One region of the Polaromonas sp. P5_D5 genome, then DNA from elsewhere that is predicted to be linked to it. Evidence: predicted binding sites of a transcription regulator. Region 1 holds the regulator's gene; the other holds the start of a gene.
What was found. The regulator LexA, encoded in region 1, represses DNA repair genes until DNA is damaged. The targets are predictions, from matches to a motif close to ACTGTATNNNNATACAGT.
Positions count from the first base shown of each region.

Region 1 (11,345 bases):
GCTTGGGCCAAGGCCTCGCCCGGGGCCGCAACGCGGTTCACCAAGCCAAAATCATGGAGCCGGCGCGCGCCTATGCGTTCGCCGGCCATCAGCAATTCGCTGGCCAGCGCACGCGGCAAGGCACGCGCCAGGACCCAGCTGCCGCCGCCGTCGGGCGAGAGTGCCACGGTGCTGTAAGACATCACGAACACAGCGTTGTCCGCTGCAACGACGAAATCGCAGGCCAGCACCAGTGAAAAACCTGCACCGGCGGCAGCACCTTCCACGGCGGCGATCACCGGCTTGGGATAAGTCCGGATCGAGTCGATCCAGTTGTGCAGGCCTTCAATGCTCTGGGCTTGCACCTCCGGCGCCTCGCGGCGGTTGGCCTCCAGGCGCTGCAGGTTGCCCCCGGCGCAAAACATGGCACCTTCGCCGGTGATCACCACGCTGCGGATGTCGGGGTTGTTTTCAGCGGCATTCAGTGCCTCAATGCCCGCGGCGTAAATGTCGGGGCCGAGCGCGTTCTTGAACTCGGGGTTGCTGATCGTCAGGATAAGGGTCTGACCCTCGCTCGTACCTTTGATTGCGCCTGCCATGCTAGTTTTTCCAATGCATCGAAATAAGAAATAGGCAGGGACCAAGTCCCCGTACAGATCCCCTTGCCAGTGGGGGCCGCGGAACTGGCTTCGCCAGGCCGCAGGCGCCGCCCCCTCGAGGGGGGGAGGTGCTACACGAAGTGAGCATCCGAAGGGGGTGCTATTCCTCCTGGTGTAACAGGCTAAGGCCGATGGCGCCGCGCCGCCGTAGCCAGGGGGAAGGGCGGTAACGTTGGTCGCCATACACGGTTTGCATATTGAACAGGACTTCCAGCACATTGGTGGGGCCATAGCGATCGCCCATGGCCAGCGGCCCCAACGGATAACCCAGGCCCAGCGTGACGGCGGTTTCCAGGTCCTTCGGGCTGCAAATGCCTTGCTGGCAGATGTCGCTGGCGATGTTGACGATGGTGGCTACGACGCGCTGGGTGACAAAACCGCCACTGTCGCGGATCACGCTGACGGCCTTGCCGTCGCGGGCGAAGAGGGCGTGCGCGGCGTCGCGCATGTCGGTGCGGGTGGCCGGGTTGGTCGCCAGCACGCGCCGCTTGGTGGCTGCGTCGTCGATCAGCATGTCGATACCCACAGTGCGGGCCGGGTCCAGCCGTTCGACAACGGCGACGGTGGTGATGTCAAAGCCCAAAGGGGCCACCAGCATCAGGGCCTGTGGTGATGCGGAGGCGCCGGTTTCGATTTTGGCGCCCAGGTTTTTGAGCAGTTGCAACAGCTCCGAGCGGCGTGCAGCACGCGGCGACACCCACACCGGCGGGAGTTCGGTCACATCAGGGACGGCAGGCTCGGGCGGCACCTGCATGGCGCCGTCGGTGTAGCGATAAAAGCCTTCTCCGGTCTTGCGGCCCAGCACGCCGCCGGCCAGGCGCTGCGCCGTGATCACATTGGGACGGTAGCGGGCTTCTTCGTAGTACTGGTGGTAGATCGACTCCATCACGGGATGGGAGACGTCGAGCCCGGTGAGGTCCATCAGCTCGAAAGGGCCCAGCTTGAAGCCGGCCTGGTCGCGCAGGATGCGGTCTATGGTGGCGAAATCGGCGATGCCTTCGCTGACGATGCGCAGCGCTTCGGTGCCGTAGCCCCGGCCGGCGTGGTTGACGATGAAGCCGGGCGTATCTTGCGCCTGCACGGGTGTGTGGCCCATTTGCCGGGCGTATTGGCTCAAGCCTTCGCATACAGAGGGGATGGTCTTCAGGCCGGCGATGATCTCCACCACTTTCATCAGCGGAACGGGGTTGAAGAAATGGTAACCGGCCAGGCGGTCGGGGTGCTTCAGGTCTGCGGCGATGGCCGTTACAGACAGCGAGGAGGTATTGCTGGCCAGAACGGTGTGCACAGGTACCAGTGTCTCGAGTTCGGCGAACAGGGCTTTCTTGACCTCCAGCCGCTCCACGATGGCTTCGATGATGAGGTCGCAGGCCGCCAGGTCAGTGAGAGTGGAGGCCAGCACAAGCCGGTCTTTGTGCCCGGCTGCCGCGGCTGCGTCGATGCGGCCTTTTTCAACGAGCTTGTCCCATTGGGCGCAGATGGCTTCGCGCGCTTTTTCCGCGGCGCCTGCCTGCGCGTCCATCAGCCTGACGATGCTGCCGGCCTGCACGGCGATCTGCGCAATGCCGCGCCCCATGGCGCCGGTGCCAACTATTCCCACATTCGCGTAATTTACTTCCATGCCTGAATTATGGCTGACCGTATTTGGCAGGGTACCGTGTCAAAATTGCCCACCCCATGAAACTTGCCAAGAAGCCTGTCAAATATCTCCTTGGCGTTCTGCTGATGGGCGTTGCCGTCCACAGCATGGCCTTGTCGCTGGGGCGCATGCGCGGCGCCACCCTTGTCGGACGCCCCCTTGATGTCACTCTGTCGGCGCACCTGGACGGCACGGAAGGGCTGTCTGCAGTCTGTGTGGCGGCAGATGTGTTTTTTGGCGACAGCCAGGTTGCCCAGGACAAGGTACGCGTTGTCACGTCGCAAGGCGCTTCCGGTGAGGCACTGATCCGCATCCGCACCAGCTCAGGCGTCGACGAGCCGGTGGTGACACTCTATGTGCGTGAAGGATGTCTGCAGAAAAACACGCGCAAGTACGTGCTGCTGGCGGAAGTGGCCGGAGAAAACACCAGCCCGATTCCCGTTGTCGGCGGAGAAGCCGTGGCGACTGCCCCTCTGGTGGCGCAGATGCCTGGTGTTGTTGGCGCCGGCGGCAACGCCACAAAGGCACAGGCAGGCTCCGCGCCCTCCAGCCCGGGAAAAGCCCCAAGAGCGAGGTCCGGAAAAGTCCCGCCTGCCGGAGGCAGTGAATTGCGATCGGCTACCTCAGTTGGGTTGCTGCAGGCAACGCCTGCTGTTCGCGGGGCTGGCAAGTCCGCATCCGAGCCGGCGGGCAAGCTCCGTTCTCGCCTGAAACTTGACCCCATTGATCTGGCGGCCGAGCGCGACCCTGTGCTCCGGTCTTCGCCGGAGCTGCTGACGGAGCCCTCAACAGACGCCCAGCAGCGCGCTGCCGCCGCCGCACTGTGGCAGGCGCTTAATGCACAGCCGCAAGACATGGTGCGCGACAGCCAGCGCCTGAAATCCCTGGAAGCCGATGTTGCCGGCATGCTCGCGCGAAGCCAGAAAACCGAAAAAGCCGTGATGGAAATGCGCGGCCAGCTTGAGCAGGCGCGCGGTGAACGCTATAACAACTGGCTCGTATACGCCCTTTACGCCTTGCTGGTCGCCTCCCTTCTTGCGATCCTGGCACTATGGATACGTAGCCGACAGCAAAGCCGTGTCAGCCGGGGATCATGGTGGGGCAAAGGGTTTGCCGAAGACAGCGCGCCTTATGTGACTGAAGGTACGGGTAACACCGGGAAGGTCTTCTTGCGCAGGGCCTCAGAAGCTGAATCGGTGAGCGCCGGGCCTATGCCCGATTCGCTGGTTGATTTCGATCCCAGCGAACCATTTTTCGAGGCGCCGAAAAATACGCCGGCTTCAAGCGCCGTGGCGCGCCCAAGGGTTGCCGAATCCAGATTCCCCTCGGAATTTCTGCCTAGCCTGAGCGGTATCAGCAGCATGCCGCGGATTGTGAATGCCGAAGAGCTGTTTGATGTGCAGCAACAGGCCGATTTTTTCCTGTCGCTCGGCCGGCCCGACAAGGCTGTAGATGTTCTGCGCCACCACATCATGGACAACGTGGAAACAAGCGCGCTCGTCTATCTCGACCTGTTTGACCTCTATCACAGCTTGGGACGCCGGGAGGATTACGACGCGTTGCGCACAGACTTCAACAAGATGTTCAATGCCAAGGTGCCGGCATTCGACGAATACGCGGCGAATACGCACGATCTTGAGTATTACACGGAGGCCCTCTCGCGGATTGAGGCCCTCTGGCCAACGCCCAAGGTACTCGACGTACTTGAAGAGTCCATATTCCGCAAACCGGATTCGCGGGGAGAGGTCTTCAGCCTGGCCGCCTACCGCGAGCTGTTGCTCCTCCACTCGATCGCAAAAAGGATTGTTAGCCGGCCGCCCGGCGACGCCGAAGCACCGGTAAAACCATCGGACGCACCGTCGATTCCGACCATGCCGGATACGCTCCCAAGCGTTGCAGGCTTTGGACCCACCAGCATCCAGCCACTGTCAGCCCGGTTCCAGATCGTGGCGCCTTTGCCGTCTCCTGCCGTGGCAGGTGCAACCGACCCGACGCAGCCTCCCGCTTCCCCCCGGCTTGGCCTTGATATTGATTTGAGTGCAGGTGAGGGCGGGGACCTGGTCCCGTTTCCATCGATCGACGCTGGTGCGCGGCCGCCGCAAGCCGCTGCCAACAATCTCATCGAGTTTGACCTCGACTTTCCGGATTCTTCGGGGCCGACGCAGAAAACTTGAGCGAAGTTTGAGCCTGGCTCGCCGGGAATCCCGGGTTTACGCGCACTTGATCAGGCTGGGCGTGTCACATCAGCGCCGTACTTGCAAGGCCCCCGGGTTGACGATATTGGTGGGCGTGCCCTTGATGAAGTTGACGACGTTGTCAAACGCCGCGCCAAAGTACAACTCATAGCTGTCCTGTTCAACATAGCCAATATGCGGCGTGCAAATGCAGTTTTCCAGGCGGAGCAGCGCATGGCCTTGCAGGATGGGCTCCGACTCAAAAACATCGATGGCCGCCAGGCCGGGCCGCCCGCGATTGAGGGAGGCGATCAATGCTTCCGGCTCGATCAGCTCCGCCCTTGATGTATTCACCAGCAGGGACGTGGTTTTCATGCGCGACAGGTCTTCCAGCGTGACGATACCGCGTGTCTCTGCGTTGAGTCGCAGGTGAAGGCTCAGTACATCGCTTTGCTCAAAGAATTCGGCTTTGCTGGCCGCGACTTCAAAGCCATCGGCCTGTGCCCGCTCCAGTGATGCGTCGCGGCCCCAAATGACGACACGCATACCGAAGGCCCTCCCGTAGCCAGCCACAATTTGCCCGATCTTCCCGTAGCTCCATACCCCCAATGTCTTGCCCTTGAGGACGGAGCCAATGCCGAAGTTGGGTGGCATCGAAGCTGACTTGAGCCCTGCCTGCTGCCAGGCGCCATGCTTCAAGTGGGCTACATAGTGCGGAATGCGGCGCATGGCGGTCATCACCAGTGCCCAGGTCAGCTCCGCGGGTGCCGTAGGAGACCCAATGCCCTCGGCAACCGCGATGCCGCGTTCTGTGCAAGCCGCGACATCTATATGGCTTCCGACACGGCCTGTCTGGGCAATCAGCTTGAGTTTGGGCAGCTTTTCAATAACTTGCCGGTTGAGCTGGGTTCTCTCCCGGATCAGGACGATGACATCGGCATCCTTGAGGCGGACGGACAGCTGGCCGATGCCTTTAACGGTGTTGGTATAGACCTTGGCGGGGTAGGCCTCCAGCTTGGCTGCGCAGTTCAGTTTCCGCACCGCGTCCTGATAGTCGTCGAGGATCACAATATTCATGCCGATATTGTGCCTGCAAGATTTTTCTTCCTTGCCGCCGGGGTCACTTCCGACTGGGGATTTTGTATCTCAAGGAAACGCACCAGACGGCGCCGCAAAGCGCATAGGCCCGGGCTGAACTTCTGGTGGGAAGCTTGCCGTACCAGTTATCTCAAAGAGGTTTCTCGCTGGCTCATGCGCTCAAGTTCCGCGCAGACGTCGGCCATGCGGCCGGATATCACCATGCGGCCAGCGCACGCTGGGCCGACATTGGAGTCAAACTCACGGACAACTCGCAGCCGGCTGGGTCGGGACGCCTTGACAGAGCGTTGGACGGCAAGAGTACCAGTGGCGCGGGCAGACGGGCCGCGCATTGCCGCGAAATCGCCGGAAGCAAAGGGTAGCGCAAGCTGGTGAGATCTGGGCTGCGCGCCGGCTGGCGCGGAAAAACGGCTTGCCCCAGCCATACCCTGCGCCGGCAAAAACAATGACACCAATGCCTGCACGGGTGCCAGCAGGACTGACGACATTGGTGTATGTGAAAAACTGATGATTCCCATGATGAACTCCTGTATGAGAGAGGTTTACACAGGCAGGATTGCAAACTGGCAAATTGCCAGGAAGGCCCCGGCACCAGGGTGTTGGCCATCACAACGGCCAAACGCCCGCCACCTGGTGCGTGGCCAGGTGAACTGCCTACATCAGCATCGTGTTGCGAATGAGGCCGACGGCCAGGCCTTCCAGTTCGAAAGGCTCGCCGGGCTCGACCACAATGGTTTTAAAGTCCGGGTTTTCGGGCAGAAGTTCGATCAGGTGCTTGTTGCGGCGAAAGCGCTTGACGGTCACTTCATCACCCAGCCGGGCCACGACAATTTGACCATTCTTGGCTTCCTTTGATTGCTTGACGGCCAGCAGGTCGCCATCCATGATGCCTGCGTCCCGCATGCTCATGCCGCGAACCTTGAGCAGGTAGTCGGGCTGGCGCTGAAACAGGCTGCTTTCAAAATAATAGGTTTGCTCGACATGTTCCTGCGCGAGAATCGGGCTGCCAGCAGCAACCCGCCCCACCAGAGGTAGGGCGAGTTGGGCCAGGCTTTGCAACGGCAGGGAAAACTGTTTGATTCTGGATTCGTTCAGGCTGCGAAGGGCGTCATTGCGCAAACGTATGCCGCGTGAGGTCCCGCTGACCAGCTCGATGACGCCTTTGCGGGCCAGTGCCTGCAAGTGCTCCTCGGCGGCGTTGGCAGAGCGAAAGCCAAGCTCAGCGGCGATTTCAGCACGGGTGGGCGGGGCGCCCGTGCGCGCGATGGCGCTCTGGATCAATTCCAGAATTTGCTGCTGGCGCGCAGTGAGCTTGGGAGCCTCAGAGGGAAAATGTGGAAAGTTATCGAGTGTGCTCATCACTGTTGCTCCTTGAATCACAACTTCAGCCCGCTTGCGTATTGCCTGTTGCCTGTTGGCTTTGGGTACGCACGTTGCTGTAGCTGTTTTAATATCCAGTAACTGTATTTTCATCCAGTTTTTAAAAGATTGCAAGTTTACGTTTTATGTATCCTCAAAATATTGTGATTCTGGGCACTGGCGGCACGATTGCCGGGCAGGCTGCGAGTGCGTCGGACAACATCGGCTATACCGCCGCCCAGGTGGGCGTTGAGCAGCTGGTCGTGGCGGTCCCGTCCTTGGCAAGGTACGGCCCCTTGATGACCGAGCAGGTCGCGCAGGTCGACAGCAAGGACATGAGCTTCGAGGTATGGATGCAGCTGGCCAGTCGGGTCAATTACTTTCTGGCCCAGCCGGACGTGCAGGGCATTGTTATCACGCACGGAACGGACACGCTGGAAGAGACGGCATATTTCCTTCATGCGGTGTGCCGCCCCGATAAACCTGTGGTGCTGACCTGCGCCATGCGGCCCGCGACGGCGCTGGTGCCTGACGGCCCCCAGAACATGCTGGATGCCATGGCGGCGGCGCGTCATGCGGGGGCGAGGGGTGTGGTTGCGGTGTGCGCCGGAACCATCCACAGCGCGCTGGACGTGCAGAAAGTGCATACCTACAAGGTTGACGCCTTTGACTCTGGTGATGCGGGGCCGATTGGCTATGTGGAGGAAGGATTCCTCAGGTTAATGCGAAATTGGCCTGAAACCCATGTAGAACGAGCGCAAGCAGCTATTAAAATAATAGCGAACTCCGTGGTTCCGGTCCAGTGGCCGCACGTTGAGATCGTCATGAACCATGCCGGCGCCAGTGGTGCGGTCGTGGACGCGTTGCTGGCGCAGGGTGTTCAGGGGCTTGTAGTTGCCGCCACGGGTAATGGCACCTTGCACCATGCGCTGGAGGCGGCCTTGCTTCGCGCGCGGTCTGCGGGGGTGCGGGTCGTCCGGTCGACAAGGTGCCTCAATGGTCGTGTCTTGCCCACACCCGGGGATCTGTTTTCTGATTCGCAGGGGCTGAGCCCCGTGAAGTCGAGAATAGCGATGATGCTCGAGCTGTTGGCGCAAAGCTGAACCCTGCCTTCCGATTTCAGTCTGCCGGGAACTGGAATGAAAAAAGCCGTCAGACTGACGGCTTTGGGGTGCAGATGGACTCGCTGGAGGCTCGATTCAGCCCGCCAGCGCTTTGAACGCGCGGGCGGTGATCTCGTCAACACCGCCCATGCCGCTGATGGCTCGGTATTTGGGAGCCAGGTCGGGCTCTGCCTTGGCCCAGCTGGAGTAATACTCAACCAGCGGGCGGGTCTGGGCGCTGTAAACCTCCAGGCGCTTGCGGACAGTTTCTTCCTTGTCGTCATCGCGCTGGATCAGCGGCTCGCCGGTCACATCGTCTTTGCCTTCGACCTTGGGCGGATTGAACTTGACGTGGTAGGTGCGGCCCGAAGCGGGGTGCGAACGGCGTCCGCTCATGCGCTCGATGATGGCGTCGAAGGGGACGTCGATTTCAAGAACGTAATCCAGCTTGACGCCGGCAGACTTCATGGCGTCGGCCTGCGGAATGGTGCGCGGAAAGCCGTCAAACAGAAAGCCCTTGGCGCAGTCGGGCTGGGCAATGCGCTCTTTGACCAGATTGATGATCAGGTCGTCGCTGACCAGCGCACCCGAGTCCATGATTTTTTTGGCTTCAATGCCCAGTTGCGTGCCGGCTTTGACGGCCGCACGAAGCATGTCGCCGGTGGAAATCTGGGGAATGCCGTACTTCTGGCAGATGAAGGTCGCTTGCGTCCCTTTGCCCGCGCCAGGTGCGCCCAACAAAATCAGTCTCATGGATGTCCTCGGATTTTATGAATTCTTGAAGTCAGCCCGAACCGCCGGCCGGTTTCCGCAGGGGCTGCTTGACAGGTATGGAGGGCTGCCGACACGTCCTGCAGGCCTCACACTTGTGTTTTTCCCAAGGATAGCATGCACCCCTGACAGCAACTTACGAGCCGGCGTTATGCCGGGGAGGGCAGGTCAGGAAAACAGCTTGCGGGCGAGGTCCAGGTCTTCCGGGGTGTCAACGCCCGGCCCGGGCGCGTCGCCGGTGATGTGCACGGCGATGCGATGGCCGTGCCACAGCGCCCGGAGTTGCTCAAGGCACTCCAGTTGCTCGAGTGGCGACTGGGGAAGGCGCGGGAACTCCCGCAGAAATCCCACCCGGTAGCCGTAAATGCCGACGTGCCGGAGTGGCCGGGGCAGGCTGCTGCCGGCCTCCCACCACACCTTGCCGGTAAAGTCGCGCGCGGCCGGAATGGGTGAGCGGCTGAAGTAAAGGGCCGTATGGCGCGCGTCAAGCACCACCTTGACCACGTTGGGGTTGTTCAGGTCGGCCAGCTGCTGGATGGCATGCGCCGCCGTGCTCATGGCGCAGTCCGGGCGCTCGATGAGCAGGCGCGCGACCGCGTCGATCAAGGCCGGGTCAATCAGCGGCTCGTCACCTTGCACGTTCACCACAATGTCGTCGTCCGCGAGTCCCAGCACGCTGCAGGCTTCCGCAAGCCGGTCGCTGCCGCTGGGGTGGTCTCCTCGTGTCAGCACGGCGACGATGCCGAAAGACGCGCATTTTTCGATGATTTCGTTGCTGTCGGTTGCGACGACGGTGCGCAGGGCAGTGCTCTGCATCGCGCGCTGCGCCACACGCACGACCATGGGCGCGCCGCCGATGTCGGCCAGCGGCTTGTTGGGCAGGCGTGTGGAGGCCAGCCTGGCCGGAATGAGGACGGTGAAGCTCATGCTTTCGGGGTCTGGCTTGTGTTTTTCAAGGACTCGTTCACAGGCCGAGCTCTTCGTCGGTCAAGGTCCGCGCTTCGCTTTCCAGCAGCACGGGAAGTCCGTCGCGCACCGGGTAGGCGAGGCGGGCGCTGCGGGAAACAAGCTCCTGTTTTTCCCGGTCATAGTCGAGCGGGCCTTTGGTCACAGGGCAGACCAGCAGTTCAAGCAGTTTGGTGTCCATGGCCTGATGGTAAGGGAGAAATCAGCGGTGCCAGCCGGGCATCGAGTGCGGCAAAGAACGCTGGTTCGGGCGAAAACACCAAAGGCACGGCCAGAACCTCCTTTTGTGACGTGCCCTGCAGTGCAAAAAGCTTGACAGCGTCTTTTTCGGTGCACAGCACCACACGCCCTTTGAGCGCCTCCGCCTCCAGGTCTTGATCGGTGAAGTCATGGTGGTCGGGCAGGGCAGTTGTGGCCTGCAGCGTCAGGCCGGTTTCCCTCAGCATTCCGAAAAATGCTTCAGGGTTGGCTATGCCCGCAAGTGCCGCCAGAGGCCGGCCCCGCAGGCTCGTTAGCGCGACCGGTTCGCCCCGGCCGGAATAAGCTTCGTTGCCCAGTTTGCGACTGGAAACAAACCCTTCAAATGCCGGTTTTTGCCCGGTGTGCAGCACAAAATTCAAGCCAACCCGTTCGCGTGCGGGCCAGGGCTCACGCAACGGGCCTGCCGGTAGCAGCCAACCGTTCCCCACACCTCGGTCGTCGAACACGGCAATCTCGATATCGCGTTGCAGGGCGTAGTGTTGCAGCCCGTCGTCACACACGACTACAGCCGTGCCCGGATATGCGGCAAGCAATGCACGCACGGCGTCTACACGCTTGCCGGCAACAAAAACAGGCGCACCCGTTGCACGCTTGATAAGGGCCGGCTCGTCGCCTGAGAGATGAGGGGATGCGCCGGGGATCACCTCCAGGCAGTCGGTGCCGTGCCTTCCGTAACCGCGGGACACCACCCCTACCAGTACCTGTTGCGCCTGCAGATGTTTCACCAGGGCAATCACCAGCGGTGTTTTTCCGGCGCCGCCGGCGATGACGTTTCCGACCACGACCACCGGAACGCCAAAATGTTCGGACCGGAGAATGTGACGGCGATACAGCACCCACCGCAGCCGCACGACCAGGCCATAGACCTGGGCAAGCGGCCAGAGCAGGCATGCCAGCCAACCCCGTCTGTGCCAGGCATTCTGCAAAATCTGTTTCACGTGATGACTGCCATTTCGCCGCGAAGGCTGCATGGAATGGGCAACCGGCCCCGGCCTATCTGGCCCCGGCCGTTGCGGCGCTTTGCGTTGCAAATGTGATTTGCGTCAGCCCCTGGCGGCGTGCGGCCTCCATGACGGTGATGACGGCTTGATGTGTGGCGTTGGCATCGGCGCTGATGATGATGACGCTTTCCTTGCCGGCTTTCGCTGCTTCGGCAAGCGCGGCTCCCAGCACTTCGATGCCACGGCCTTCCACCAAAGTCTTGTTGACCATGTAGCGACCGTCGCTGCTCACGGCGACGATGACTTCCTTGGGATAGTCGCGCTGTTGTTCGGCGTTGGCGATCGGCAGCTTGACCTGAAGTTCGGTGAACTTGCTATAGGTGGTGGACAGCATC
Region 1 is NZ_JBFUMJ010000002.1:1,086,981-1,098,325, forward strand. It holds gene ACXJKE_RS11770 (oxepin-CoA hydrolase, alternative type) at 1-578, opposite strand, end outside; gene ACXJKE_RS11775 (3-hydroxyacyl-CoA dehydrogenase) at 739-2,259, opposite strand; gene ACXJKE_RS11780 (type IV pilus assembly protein FimV) at 2,316-4,451, shown strand; gene ACXJKE_RS11785 (D-2-hydroxyacid dehydrogenase family protein) at 4,521-5,528, opposite strand; gene ACXJKE_RS11790 (hypothetical protein) at 5,675-6,067, opposite strand; gene lexA (transcriptional repressor LexA) at 6,204-6,908, opposite strand; gene ACXJKE_RS11800 (asparaginase) at 7,055-8,011, shown strand; gene adk (adenylate kinase) at 8,108-8,764, opposite strand; gene kdsB (3-deoxy-manno-octulosonate cytidylyltransferase) at 8,951-9,709, opposite strand; gene ACXJKE_RS11815 (Trm112 family protein) at 9,747-9,929, opposite strand; gene lpxK (tetraacyldisaccharide 4'-kinase) at 9,910-10,980, opposite strand; gene ACXJKE_RS11825 (ExbD/TolR family protein) at 11,003-11,345, opposite strand, start outside.

Region 2 (11,345 bases), on a different contig from region 1:
CATCGTTGACGGGAACTCAGACGACATCGTTTACAGCAGCCTTTTTACCGGCGTGCACGGCAACTACCTCGCGCCGTCGATTCGCGCTGCTGGCATGGACCCCGAGAACCTTCCCGAAGGCGACGTCAAGACCATGAACTTCGGCGGCGGTGAAGGCAGCAAGTCCAAGGCCTGGAAAGACATCTGGGGCTGCGGCCAGGGCATTGGCTCTGTCAGCAAGGTCCAAAGCGCCGCGGCCTTTGTGGACCAGCTCAGGCGCGAGTACGAGCAGGCACGCAAACGGGTCTGCGCTTAAGCGCCATCGCTACCTTTGAGCAGCGCTGCGCCTGAAATACCCGCCTTGACCACCGCGACCCGACGCTTTCCCGGCATGGATGCCCTCAAAGGGCTGGCCTGCGTCCTCATTGTTTTGCATCACCTGGCTTTTTACGGCCCGATGTCGGATGTGGTGCACCCGTTTGCACCGGCCTTGATGGACTGGCTTTACGACTACGGCCGCATGGCCGTGCAGGTGTTCCTGGTCGTGAGCGGTTTTCTGGCGGCGGCCTCGCTGGCGCCGCAGGGTGTGGCCGTGTTCGGCTCATCTGGTGCCCTGATTTTTCGCCGCTACTGGCGGCTCGTCAAACCTTATGGGGTGGCGCTGGCCGTGAGTATGCTCGTGGCCGCGTTGGTCAGGCCCTGGTTCGCACATCATTCGGTGCCGGAGGCTCCCACGGTGCACCAGCTGCTCGCCCATGTCCTGTTGCTGCAGGACCTGCTCGGACAGGATGCGCTTTCTGCTGGAGTCTGGTACGTGGCCATCGACTTCCAGCTCTACGCCATGGCGGTTCTCATTTTTGCCTTTGCCCGGCGGTTCCAGTTTCAGCCGCATGACGGCGATGCAACGCATACCACTTCGGTTTCGGCCCCGCTCGGCGTGAGCCTCATCCTGTTGGTAGCCTTGGCTTCGCTGCTGTTTTTCAACCGCCTGCCGGCCTTTGATATCACCGCCCTCTATTTTTGCGGCTCCTATGCCCTGGGCATGCTGGCCTTCTGGGCCTCAAACCGCCTTGGCGCGCGGCGCAGCTTCTGGCTCGTGACCCTGGCGGTGATGGGCGGGCTGGCCCTGGCGCTGGATTTCAGGGGGCGCCTGGTGGTGGCACTGGTCACCGCCTTCGGCCTGGTCGGGCTGGCGGTGCTGCAGCCACAGTCCTGGCCGGTGCGATGGCTGCAGCAGCGCCGGCTGGTGCAGCTGGGCCAGATGTCCTACTCTGTGTTCCTCATCCACTTTCCGGTGTGCCTGCTGGTCAATGCCATCGTGAGCCATTTCTGGCCCACGCAGCTTGCGGCAAATGTGCTGGGCCTGCTGCTGGCCTTCCTGCTGTCGCTGCTGGCGGGCTGGGTGCTGTATCAGTCGGTGGAATCGCGGCCGATTCCTTTGCGGCCGCGCTGGTTGAGTCGCTTTTATTTGCGTTAAAAAGCAGCTCTTCGCCTTTCTGGACAAGCGCAACTAGCTATTGAATTAATAGCATTCAACCGGAGCCAGGCTCACTGCCTGAACATCTCCAGCTTCAATGCCGCAGGCTCACCCAGCCATGAGGCATGCGTGGTGTGGTCGGCCAGGTCGTCGCCGGTGAGCCCGTGCACAAACACATCCAGTCCGTCGCGGTGTTCTTCGAGCCAGGGAATGACGCTGTCAAACGCCGCGCGGTCAAATGCCAGCTGGCAACTCCAGCGCGGGTGCGGCCCCACCTCTCGTTCATGCACCCGCCCCACGGCAATCCCGAAAAGCGCACCGGCCTTTTCGCACAGGGCGCGTGCCTGCTCAACGGTGCCGGGCCCGAAGTACACATGGGCGTGGTAGCGGGCATAAAGGTTTTCGGGACGCTGGATCATGGTGAAACGGAAAGGGAGAAGAGGGACGGAAAAATGAAAAAGGGGGCGTATCAATGACTGCATTGGATGAGTCCTCAGGCATCCTCCAGAAACGTCAGGGCCGGTAGCGGTGCATCGGGGTTTTCTTCTCGGGCTTTTGCATGCGTCTGCTTCATGCGCTGCCGGCAATGCGCCAGGTCTTTTACCTGAAACAGGAAAAACACCTCGGCCGCGTCTTCCGCGTTTTGCCAGAGGTGCTCCAGATACATGCCTTGCTTCGCATGTTCGTCCGCGTCCTTTTCCAGCTGCTGTTTAACGGCGGCCAGCGGCGCGCCGGTGAGTTTTACCAGTACGTGTGCCATGGGACGTCTCCTGCTTTAAACCCATTATTGCGGGCCCTGTTGCAGACATTTGCTAAAGGGTTTTTGTTTGAATATACTGTATTTATATACAGTATTTTTCTGCGACCTTGCCGGGCACTGCGCTTGCCCCCACCAAATCTTATTAATCCATGTCCGACGCCATCATCCCGCTACACGCCATCAAGGGCCGAGGCACTGCCACGCGCATGCCGCACCGGTTTGAAAAAGACGTGCGCAACGCATGGGACGACGGCTGGGGTACGCTGGAAGAAGGCGCGGCGGGCGAGGCGCCCCGGATCGAAACCACGGTCACGATGGAAGAAGCGCGCAGCGCCATTGTCGGCAACGATTCGCCCGATATCTTTTTTGACTACAGCATCAATCCCTACCGGGGCTGTGAGCATGGCTGTGTGTACTGTTATGCGCGGCCCACACACAGCTACCTCAATCTTTCGCCTGGGCTGGACTTTGAAACCAGGATCATCGCCAAGCGCAACATTGCCGAGGTGCTGCGCGCCGACCTGCGCAAACGCAGCTATGTTCCCAAGCTGCTTAACATCGGCTCGGCCACAGACTGCTACCAGCCCGCCGAGCGCGAGCTGCGACTGACGCGCAGCATCATCGAGGTGATGCAGGAAGTGCGGCACCCGTTCTCTTTGATCACCAAATCCAGCGGCGTGGAGCGCGACCTGGACCTGCTGGCGCCGCTGGCCGCTGACAAGCTGGCCGCCGCCTACGTGACCATCACCACGCTCGACGGCGAACTCGCGCGCAAGCTGGAGCCGCGCGCGGCCGCACCGCACCGGCGCCTGCGCACCATCCGCACGCTGGCAGAGCACGGCGTTCCCGTCGGCGTCAGTGTGGCGCCGCAAATCCCATTTGTGAACGACGACATGGAGCATGTGCTGGAGGCCGCCTGGGAGGCCGGTGCGCGCAGCGCGTTCTATACCGTGATCCGTCTGCCCTGGGAAGTGGCACCCATCTTCAAGGAGTGGCTGGAGCTGCACTACCCGCAGCGCGCCGCGCGCATCATGGCGCGCATCCACGAAATGCGCGGCGGCAAGGATTACGACAGCGACTTTGCCTCGCGCATGAAAGGCCACGGCCTGTGGGCTGAACTCATCAAGCAGCGTTTTGAGAAAGCCTGCAACCGGATTGGCTTTAACCGCCAGCGCATTGAGCTGGATTTGAGCCGGTTCCGGCCGCCAGCGGCTGCGGGTGCCGAAGGGCAGGGCCGGCTGTTCTGAGGGGGCACGCGTCAGTTCGACGCGAGGGCTATAGTCCAAAAAAGCGTGTGCATCACGCCTCATACTGTTTGAAGATAAAAGGAGTTCACCTTGGCGCTTGACTGGAAATATTCATCGGAAGGCATGGTCGCCGCAGACTGGGAAGAACTGTCGAACCTTTACCGGATGGCCCCACTGGGCGACAAGAAGCCGGCCGACCTGCAGGTCGTATTCACCAACAGCATGTTCAAGTGTTTTGTGTACGACGCCGGCAAGCTGATTGCCGCCGGCCGTGCGGTGGCGGACGGCAAGGATTGCTCTTATATCTGCGACATCGCGGTAGCGCCGGACCGGCAGGGCTCCGGCATGGGCAAGGACATGGTCGCGGCGCTGGTGCGGCTTTCCGGCGGTCACAAAAAAATCATCCTCTACGCGGTGGCCGGCAAGGAACCGTTTTACCGCAAGCTTGGCTTTAGTCGCATGCTGACCGCGATGGCGATTTTTGCGAATACCGAGCAAGCGCTGCAAAGCGGTTTGATCAGCGATAACTGATCGGGCAACCGAGAGCCGGCCCTAACGCAGATAACTGCGGTTCAGCCTCACTTCAAGCTTTTTCTGCAGCGTTTCAAACGAGGCGCTCATGGCCCAGTAAATGCCCGCCGCCGCCAGGTACAGCGGAAAGGGCTGGAAGGTCGTGGCAATCACTTCCTTGGTCGCCAGCATCAGCTCGCCCACGGCAATCACCGACACCAGCGAGGTGTCCTTGATCAGGCTGATCAGGCTGTTGGAGAGACTGGGCACCGCCAGACGCAGGGCCTGCGGGCCGATCACATAGCGCAGTGTTTGCGCTTGTGTGAGGCCCAGGCTGCGGGCGGCGTTCCACTGCCCGTGTTCCACACCGTTGATCGCGCCGCGAATGGTTTCCGACAGGTAGGCTCCCACGTTCAGGCTCAGGCCCAGGATGCCCGCGCTGATCGGGTCGAACTGGATGCCGATGCTAGGCAGGCCGAAGTAAATGACGAAGAGCTGCACCAGCAGCGGCGTGCCGCGCATGCAGCTGACGTACAGCGTTGCAAACTGCGAAAGCCCAGGCACCTTCGCCAGTCGCGTCACGGCCACGATGGTACCGATGATGGCACCGAAGAATACAGATGCCACCGCCAGCAGCAGCGTCCACGCCGCGCCTTTGAGCATCAGTGGCAGGGCATCGCGCAGCAACTGGGTCAAGCCAGACAAATCCATGGGAGTCTCCACAAATAAAAACCCCGGCAGTGAGCCGGGGTTGCTTCAGGGCGCCTGCCGGAAAGCGGCGCGCGGCTGATCGAATGTTACTTCGGTTATTTCACGGCGACAGGCGGCTTGCTCACGTCGCGGTCAAACCACTTGGTGGATATCTTCGCGAAGCTGCCGTCGGCCTGCAGGTCGGCCAGCGCCTTGTCGATGGCGGCCTTGAACTTCGGGTTGTTCTTGACGAAGGGAATGCCGGATTTTTCAAGGTCGCCCACGGGCGCACCGGGCTTGAGCGGCAGCTTGGTTTGTTTGACGATGTAGGGAATCAGCAGGCTGTCGTTGAGCGCGGCGTCAATGCGGCCCAAAGCCAGGTCTTGCAAATACTCTTGCGCGCCGGGATAGGTCTTCACGTCAATGCCGCCGACTTTTTTGGCGATGTCGGCGTAGTTGGTGCCCTGGCCCAGGCCGAGCTTTTTGCCCTTGAGGTCGGCCAACGTCTTGAACTCGCGCTTTTCATCCTTGCGGATGATCAGTTGCGGTGCAGAGATGGTGTAGGGCTCGGAGAAGTCAAAGGTCTCCTTACGCTTGTCGGTGATGCCGACCTGGTTGATCACCACGTCGTACTTGCCGGCCTGCAGGCCTGCCAGGATGGCACTCCACTCGCTCGTGGAGAACTCGGCTTTGACGCCCAGCTTCTGCGCCAAGGCATTGGCCAGTTCCACTTCAAAGCCGGCGAGCTGGCCGCCTTCCTTGTAGTTGAAGGGCGGGTAGGTGCCTTCAAGTGCAACTTTGAGGGTGCCGCGCTGTTTGACGGTGTCGAGCAGGTCGGCTGCGCTGGCGCTGAGTGCGAGCGTCAAAAGAAGTGTGGAAGCGATGGTGGAGGCGGCAGCCTTGCGAATATTCATATTCAACCCTTGCATAAGAGAATTGTTATTGAGATGAAAAGTGAATATTAAATCTGCCGTCACATTGGTGCATGCAGGGCGACAAAGGCCCTACGGCGCATCCGGATGCTTCGCGGACGCTGAGCGCGGACTCAGGGCTTGGCGCAGTGGGCGTAGATGTCGAGCGCAGGCTTGTAGACGCTGGTCTGCACATTCATCAGGCCGAGCACCGAGTGGAAGTAATTGTCGTGGCTCACCATGGCGTCCAGTTGCTCCTTCAGGCATGCCGTCGTCAGCTTGTTGCGCTGCTCGAATGCGGGTGAGAGCCAGGTGATCCACGGCACGCGCTTTTGCACTTCAGGCGCAATGCCGTAGGGCATGCCGTGCAGGTAGAGGTTGTTCTCACCCAGCGACTCTCCGTGGTCGGCGAGGTAGAGCAGGGCAGGCGCGCTGCGCGCCTCTTGTGCCTTGAGCCACTGGATGGAAGACGCCAGCAATTTGTCGGTGTAGACGATGCTGTTGTCATAGGCATTGAGCAGGCCTTCGCGGCTGCAGCTTTGCAGCGCGTTGTCGGTGCACTCGGGCAGGAATTTTTTGACGGCTTGGGGCGAGCGCTTGTAATACGCCGGGCCGTGGCCACCCATCTGGTGCATCACGACCACCACGCCCTTGGCGCGGCGCTCGGCCGGCAGCGCGGCAATGCGTTCGTCAATGCCGTGCAGCATCACTTCGTCAAAACATTCGCCGCTGTCGCACAGGCCCGGTACTTTGAGCTGTATGGTGTTCACGTTGGGCACACGGTCGCACACGCCCTTGCAGCCAGACTGGTTGTCTATCCATAGCACGGCCAGGCCCGCGCGCTGCAGCACGTCCAGCATGCCCTCGTAATTGGCCGGGCGTGAGTCATAGGCTTCACGCCCGAAGTTGGAGAACATGCAGGGCACCGATGCGGCTGTGCTGGTGCCGCACGACCACGCGTTGCGCAGGCTCACGACGTTTTCATTTGCGAGCAGCGGGTTGGTGGGCCGGCTGTAGCCGTTGAGTGAAAAGTTGGCGCTGCGCGCTGTTTCACCCAGCACCAGCAACAGCAGCGGTGGCTTGGTTTGGGCTGTGTAATTGGCACCGAGTTTTGCGTCTTCACCCAACGGCAACAGAGTGGATTCGTCGCGCTGAAAGGGCTTGGCCGCGATGGCGCCTAGCGCGTAATAGGAATTGAGTGGGTTGATGAGATAACGCACATGCGTGTAGTTGCGCATGACGGAGGCAATGCTCTGGAAAAACAGGAACACCACTAACACCAGCAGCACGCACGCTCCGGTCAGCGTGGCTGCGTTGGTGAGCATCTGTCGCACTGCGCCTGCACGTCTGACCTTCTGCCGCCACAAAAAGATCATCGGCAGGACCGCCAGCACCATCACCGTGGCCAGCAGTCGCCAGTTCAGCAGGTCACGTGTTTCGCGCACATCAGTCTGCAGCGTGTTGATCATCATGGTCTTGTCGATGACCACGCCATAAGTCACCATGAAATAGGCACCGAAAGCGGCCGACAGCAGAAAGACAGTGATGGCGGGCTTGAGTGTCCAGCGCCAGGCCAGCACGCTGAGCAGCGCGATGGTCGCCAGCGCAATCACCAGCGCCAAGGCGATGCTTATTACCACCGCCTGGCCCCCGGTAAGGCCCGGCAGGCGGGCCAGCTCGCGCCACAAGGCCACATTGCACACGGTCGCGATCCAGAGGCTTGCAATGACCACCAGCCACAGCGGCCGCATGCCTCGACGGTGTTGGTCAGGAGAGGAAAGGGGTCTGGACCCGGATGGCGGTTGCAGCGGCATAGCGCTGCATTGTATTTGCCCCACCTTAGGGCGGACTTATGCGCGCCTCAAGTGGCGGTGGTCAAACCCAGCTGCCGCGCATGGTGCCGCAGGTGTTCGGCCATAAAGGTCGCGATGAAATAGTAGCCGTGGTCATAGCCCGCATGGCGATGCAGCGCCAGTGGCTGGCCCGCTTTGACGCAGGCGGCTTCAAACAGCTCGGGGTACAACTGCTCGGCAAGGAATTTGTCGTCCAGCCCCTGGTCTATGCGTATGCCGCCAGGGTAGGGCGCTGCGGGCATGAGATTCATGATGGCGGTGGCGTCATGTTCGACCCACTGCAACTCATCGCTACCGAGGTAGCCGGTAAACGCCTTGCGGCCCCAGGGACACTGGCTGGGCGTGCAGATAGGTGCAAACGCCGAGACTGATTGAAAGAGATCCGGATGCCGGAGTGCCAGCGTCAACGCGCCATGGCCGCCCATCGAGTGGCCGAAGATGCCGATGCGACTGGCGTCCAGCGGCAAGGCGCTCGTCAGCAGTGGCAGCAGCTCTGCCGTGATGTAGCTTTCCATGCGGTAGTGCTGTGACCACGGCGCCTGTGTCGCATCAAGATAGAAGCCCGCGCCGCGGCCGAAATCCCAGCTGTCGGTCTCGCCCGGAATCTTTGCGCCGCGCGGGCTGGTGTCAGGCGCGATCAGCGCCAGGCCCAGCTCGGCGGCTACGCGCTGCGCACCGGCTTTGATCATGAAAGTTTCTTCGTTACAGGTCAGGCCCGCCAGGTAGATCAACGCCGGCACCTTCTCCCCAGCCATGGCTTGCGGCGGCAGGAAGACCGAAAACTTCATCGGCAGGCCGACCTCGCGCGAGTCGTGCTGGTAGAAGCGTTGTACGCCGCCGAAGCAGCCGTGTTCGCTGAGGAGTTCGAGGGGTGTTGTCATGTCGCTTAGTACAGGACCACACCGCGGATGGACTCACCGGACTTCATCAAATCAAAACCTTTGTTGATGTCCTCCAGCGGCATGGTGTGCGTGATCAGGTCGTCGATATTGATCTTGCCTTCCATGTACCAGTCGACGATTTTGGGTACATCAGTGCGGCCGCGCGCGCCGCCGAAGGCCGAGCCTTCCCATTTGCGGCCGGTTACCAGCTGGAAGGGGCGGGTGCTGATCTCGGCGCCGGCTTCGGCCACGCCGATGATGATGCTGCGGCCCCAGCCCTTGTGTGTGCATTCCAGCGCCTGGCGCATCACCTTGGTGTTGCCTATGCATTCAAAGCTGTAGTCGGCGCCGCCGTCGGTGAGTTGCACGATGGCGTCGACGACGTTTTCGGTGTCCTTGGGGTTGATGAAATGCGTCATGCCGAACTTGCGCGCCATCTCCTGCCGCGCGGGGTTAATGTCCACACCGATGATCTTGTCGGCACCCACCATCTTCGCACCCTGGATCACATTGAGGCCAATGCCGCCCAGGCCGAACACGACGACGTTGGCGCCGGCTTCCACCTTGGCAGTAAAGAGCACTGCGCCTATGCCGGTGGTGACGCCGCAGCCGATGTAGCAGACCTTGTCAAAGGGAGCGTCTTCGCGGATTTTGGCCAGCGAAATTTCAGGGGCGACGGTGTAGTTGCTGAAGGTGCTGGTGCCCATGTAGTGAAAGATGGGTTTGCCGTCCAGGCTGAAGCGGCTTGTGGCGTCGGGCATCAGGCCCTTGCCCTGCGTGCCGCGAATCAGCTGGCACAGGTTGGTTTTGCGCGAAAGACAGAACTTGCATTGCCGGCACTCGGGCGTGTAGAGCGGGATGACGTGGTCGCCTTTTTTGAGCGTTGTCACGCCGGGGCCGACGTCAACCACAATGCCCGCGCCTTCGTGGCCGAGGATGGCTGGGAAGATGCCTTCCGGGTCGGCGCCCGAGAGCGTGTAGTAATCGGTATGGCAGATGCCGGTGGCCTTGATCTCGACGAGCACCTCTCCGAACTTCGGGCCTTGCAGGTCCACGGTTTCAATGGTCAGGGGCTGGCCTGATTTCCAGGCAACGGCGGCTTTGGTTTTCATGGTGTGTTGGCTTGCGCTTGAAGTGAGTGGGGATGAGGTTCCGTGCGTAGGTCACTATAAGCCAGTCACCGTCGCTGAGTCTCCCCTGAAGCCGTATCTTCATGGGCCCGATGTTTCATTTTGAGAAAAGCTGGGCCATGCACCCGGGCTGTGTCGCCGACCCTAAGGCTGGAATATGCCGCGCATCGTGGGAGCAGAGCCTTCATGGCCTTCTCTGTAAATGAAAAAGCTGCCTGGCCCATTAAACATGAGCGCAAGCAGCTATTAATTTCATAGCATTGAGGTCTGGCGAGTGATACCCGCCACGGCTTGCTCAGCGGCCGGCTTCTTTCAGATACTGCGTCCGGGCGGCGATGGCAGTGTCGGTGAAGTCGGTGAACACGCCGTCAACGCCTGTGCGGTAAAAGGCCAGGTACTCGGCCTTGGCATCGCCCTGGTAGTCGCTGGCCAGGCGGCGCGACTCGTTACGGAAGGTGAAGGGATGAACGAACAGGCCTGCTTTGTGCGCATCGGCGACGAAGCTGGTGGCTGGCTGCGAGGTGGAGTCCGCGTCGTTGAGCTTGCCGTCGCGGTTGATGTCGACCTGCTTGCCGTCGGCGCCGAAGGTGCCCTTGGTGCTGATGATGTAGCGCTTCCAGGGGCCGATGCCATCGGCGTAGGTCTTGATCTCGGCCAGGCCCGCTGGTGTGACCATGGCGCTGAAGAAACGCTTGTCGCCGGCCTTGGTCCAGTCGTAAGGGCGGTCGCTCGGCACGGCAAAGGTCACGCGGCCGGTTTTCGGGTCAATGCCGTCGCCGTCGACGAGCTGGATCAGTTTCGTATTGAGGCCCTTGCTCTTCATGTACTTCAGGCTGCCGGGTTCAAACGACTGCACATAGATGGGCGCGGTCTTGCTGTTCCATCCGGCGGCGTTGATGATGGCAATCAGCTTGTCTTCCATCGGCAGGCCGAGTTCCCGGAAGTAGGTCGGGTTCTTGGTTTCCGGGTAGATCGCAATCGTGCGGCCGGTTTTCGCGGACTGGGCTTTGGCCATGTCCACCACTTCCTGGAGGGTGGGGATTTTGTACTGGCCATTGAACTGCTGCGGGCGCTCGGCGTCGGTCGAGATCGCCCCCAGGGTGCGAATCTCGGCCAGTGTGAAGTCGTTGCTGAACCAGCCGGTCTGCGTTTCGCCGTCGACCTGGATGGTCTTCTTGCGTGAAGCGAACTCCGGATGTTTGGCCACGTCGGTGCTGATGGCCAGGTTGGGGTCGTGGCGGGTGATCAGCACGCCGTCCTTGGTCACGACCAGGTCCATCTCGATCACGTCGGCGCCGAGTTCGATCGCCCGCACATAGGCTTCCATCGTTTCTTCCGGCACATAACCGGAAGCGCCGCGGTGGGCGATGACCAGTGGCGCCTTGCCGTCAAGGGTGGGCAGGCCTGCTTGTGATGTTGTGCCTGAGGAGGAGCAAGCGGTGAGTAGTACGCTGCTGCAAATAAGGGCGAGCAGGCTACCTTGCTTCACGGCCTGGCGGGTCGATACGGTCATGGGTGTTTCCGGAGTTAAAGGGCTGATCGTATGTGTCTGATCACGACAGGCGTGTGACAGTGTGTAGCGCCCGGCCATAAAAAATGCCGGAGCAGGTCCGGCATTTTCTGGGGCGCGGGGATCAGGCGCTGAAGAAGCTCTTGAGCTTGTCGGCCCAGCCTTCTTCGCTGGGTGAATGCTTGGCTCCGCCTTTTTTCAGCGACTCGTCCAGCTCCTTGAGCAGCTTGCGCTGGTGCTCGGTCAGTTTGACCGGTGTCTCGACCGTGATGTGGCAATACAGGTCACCCGGGTAGCTGGAGCGCACGCCCTTGATGCCCTTGCCGCGCAGACGGAACTGTTTGCTCGCCTGGGTGCCTTCGGGAATGTCGATGGCCGCTTTGCCGGCGAGTGTCGG
Region 2 is NZ_JBFUMJ010000001.1:389,164-400,508, reverse strand. It holds gene ACXJKE_RS01950 (NAD(P)H-dependent flavin oxidoreductase) at 1-295, shown strand, start outside; gene ACXJKE_RS01945 (acyltransferase family protein) at 341-1,456, shown strand; gene ACXJKE_RS01940 (DOPA 4,5-dioxygenase family protein) at 1,528-1,875, opposite strand; gene ACXJKE_RS01935 (hypothetical protein) at 1,950-2,216, opposite strand; gene ACXJKE_RS01930 (PA0069 family radical SAM protein) at 2,366-3,463, shown strand; gene ACXJKE_RS01925 (GNAT family N-acetyltransferase) at 3,554-3,994, shown strand; gene ACXJKE_RS01920 (amino acid ABC transporter permease) at 4,016-4,684, opposite strand; gene ACXJKE_RS01915 (transporter substrate-binding domain-containing protein) at 4,780-5,577, opposite strand; gene ACXJKE_RS01910 (phosphoethanolamine transferase) at 5,709-7,388, opposite strand; gene fghA (S-formylglutathione hydrolase) at 7,436-8,308, opposite strand; gene ACXJKE_RS01900 (S-(hydroxymethyl)glutathione dehydrogenase/class III alcohol dehydrogenase) at 8,314-9,420, opposite strand; gene ACXJKE_RS01895 (glycerophosphodiester phosphodiesterase) at 9,734-10,951, opposite strand; gene dnaJ (molecular chaperone DnaJ) at 11,073-11,345, opposite strand, start outside.
Region 2: a site for LexA is predicted at 2,292-2,309, ahead of ACXJKE_RS01930 (PA0069 family radical SAM protein). Genes of this name have one in related genera too.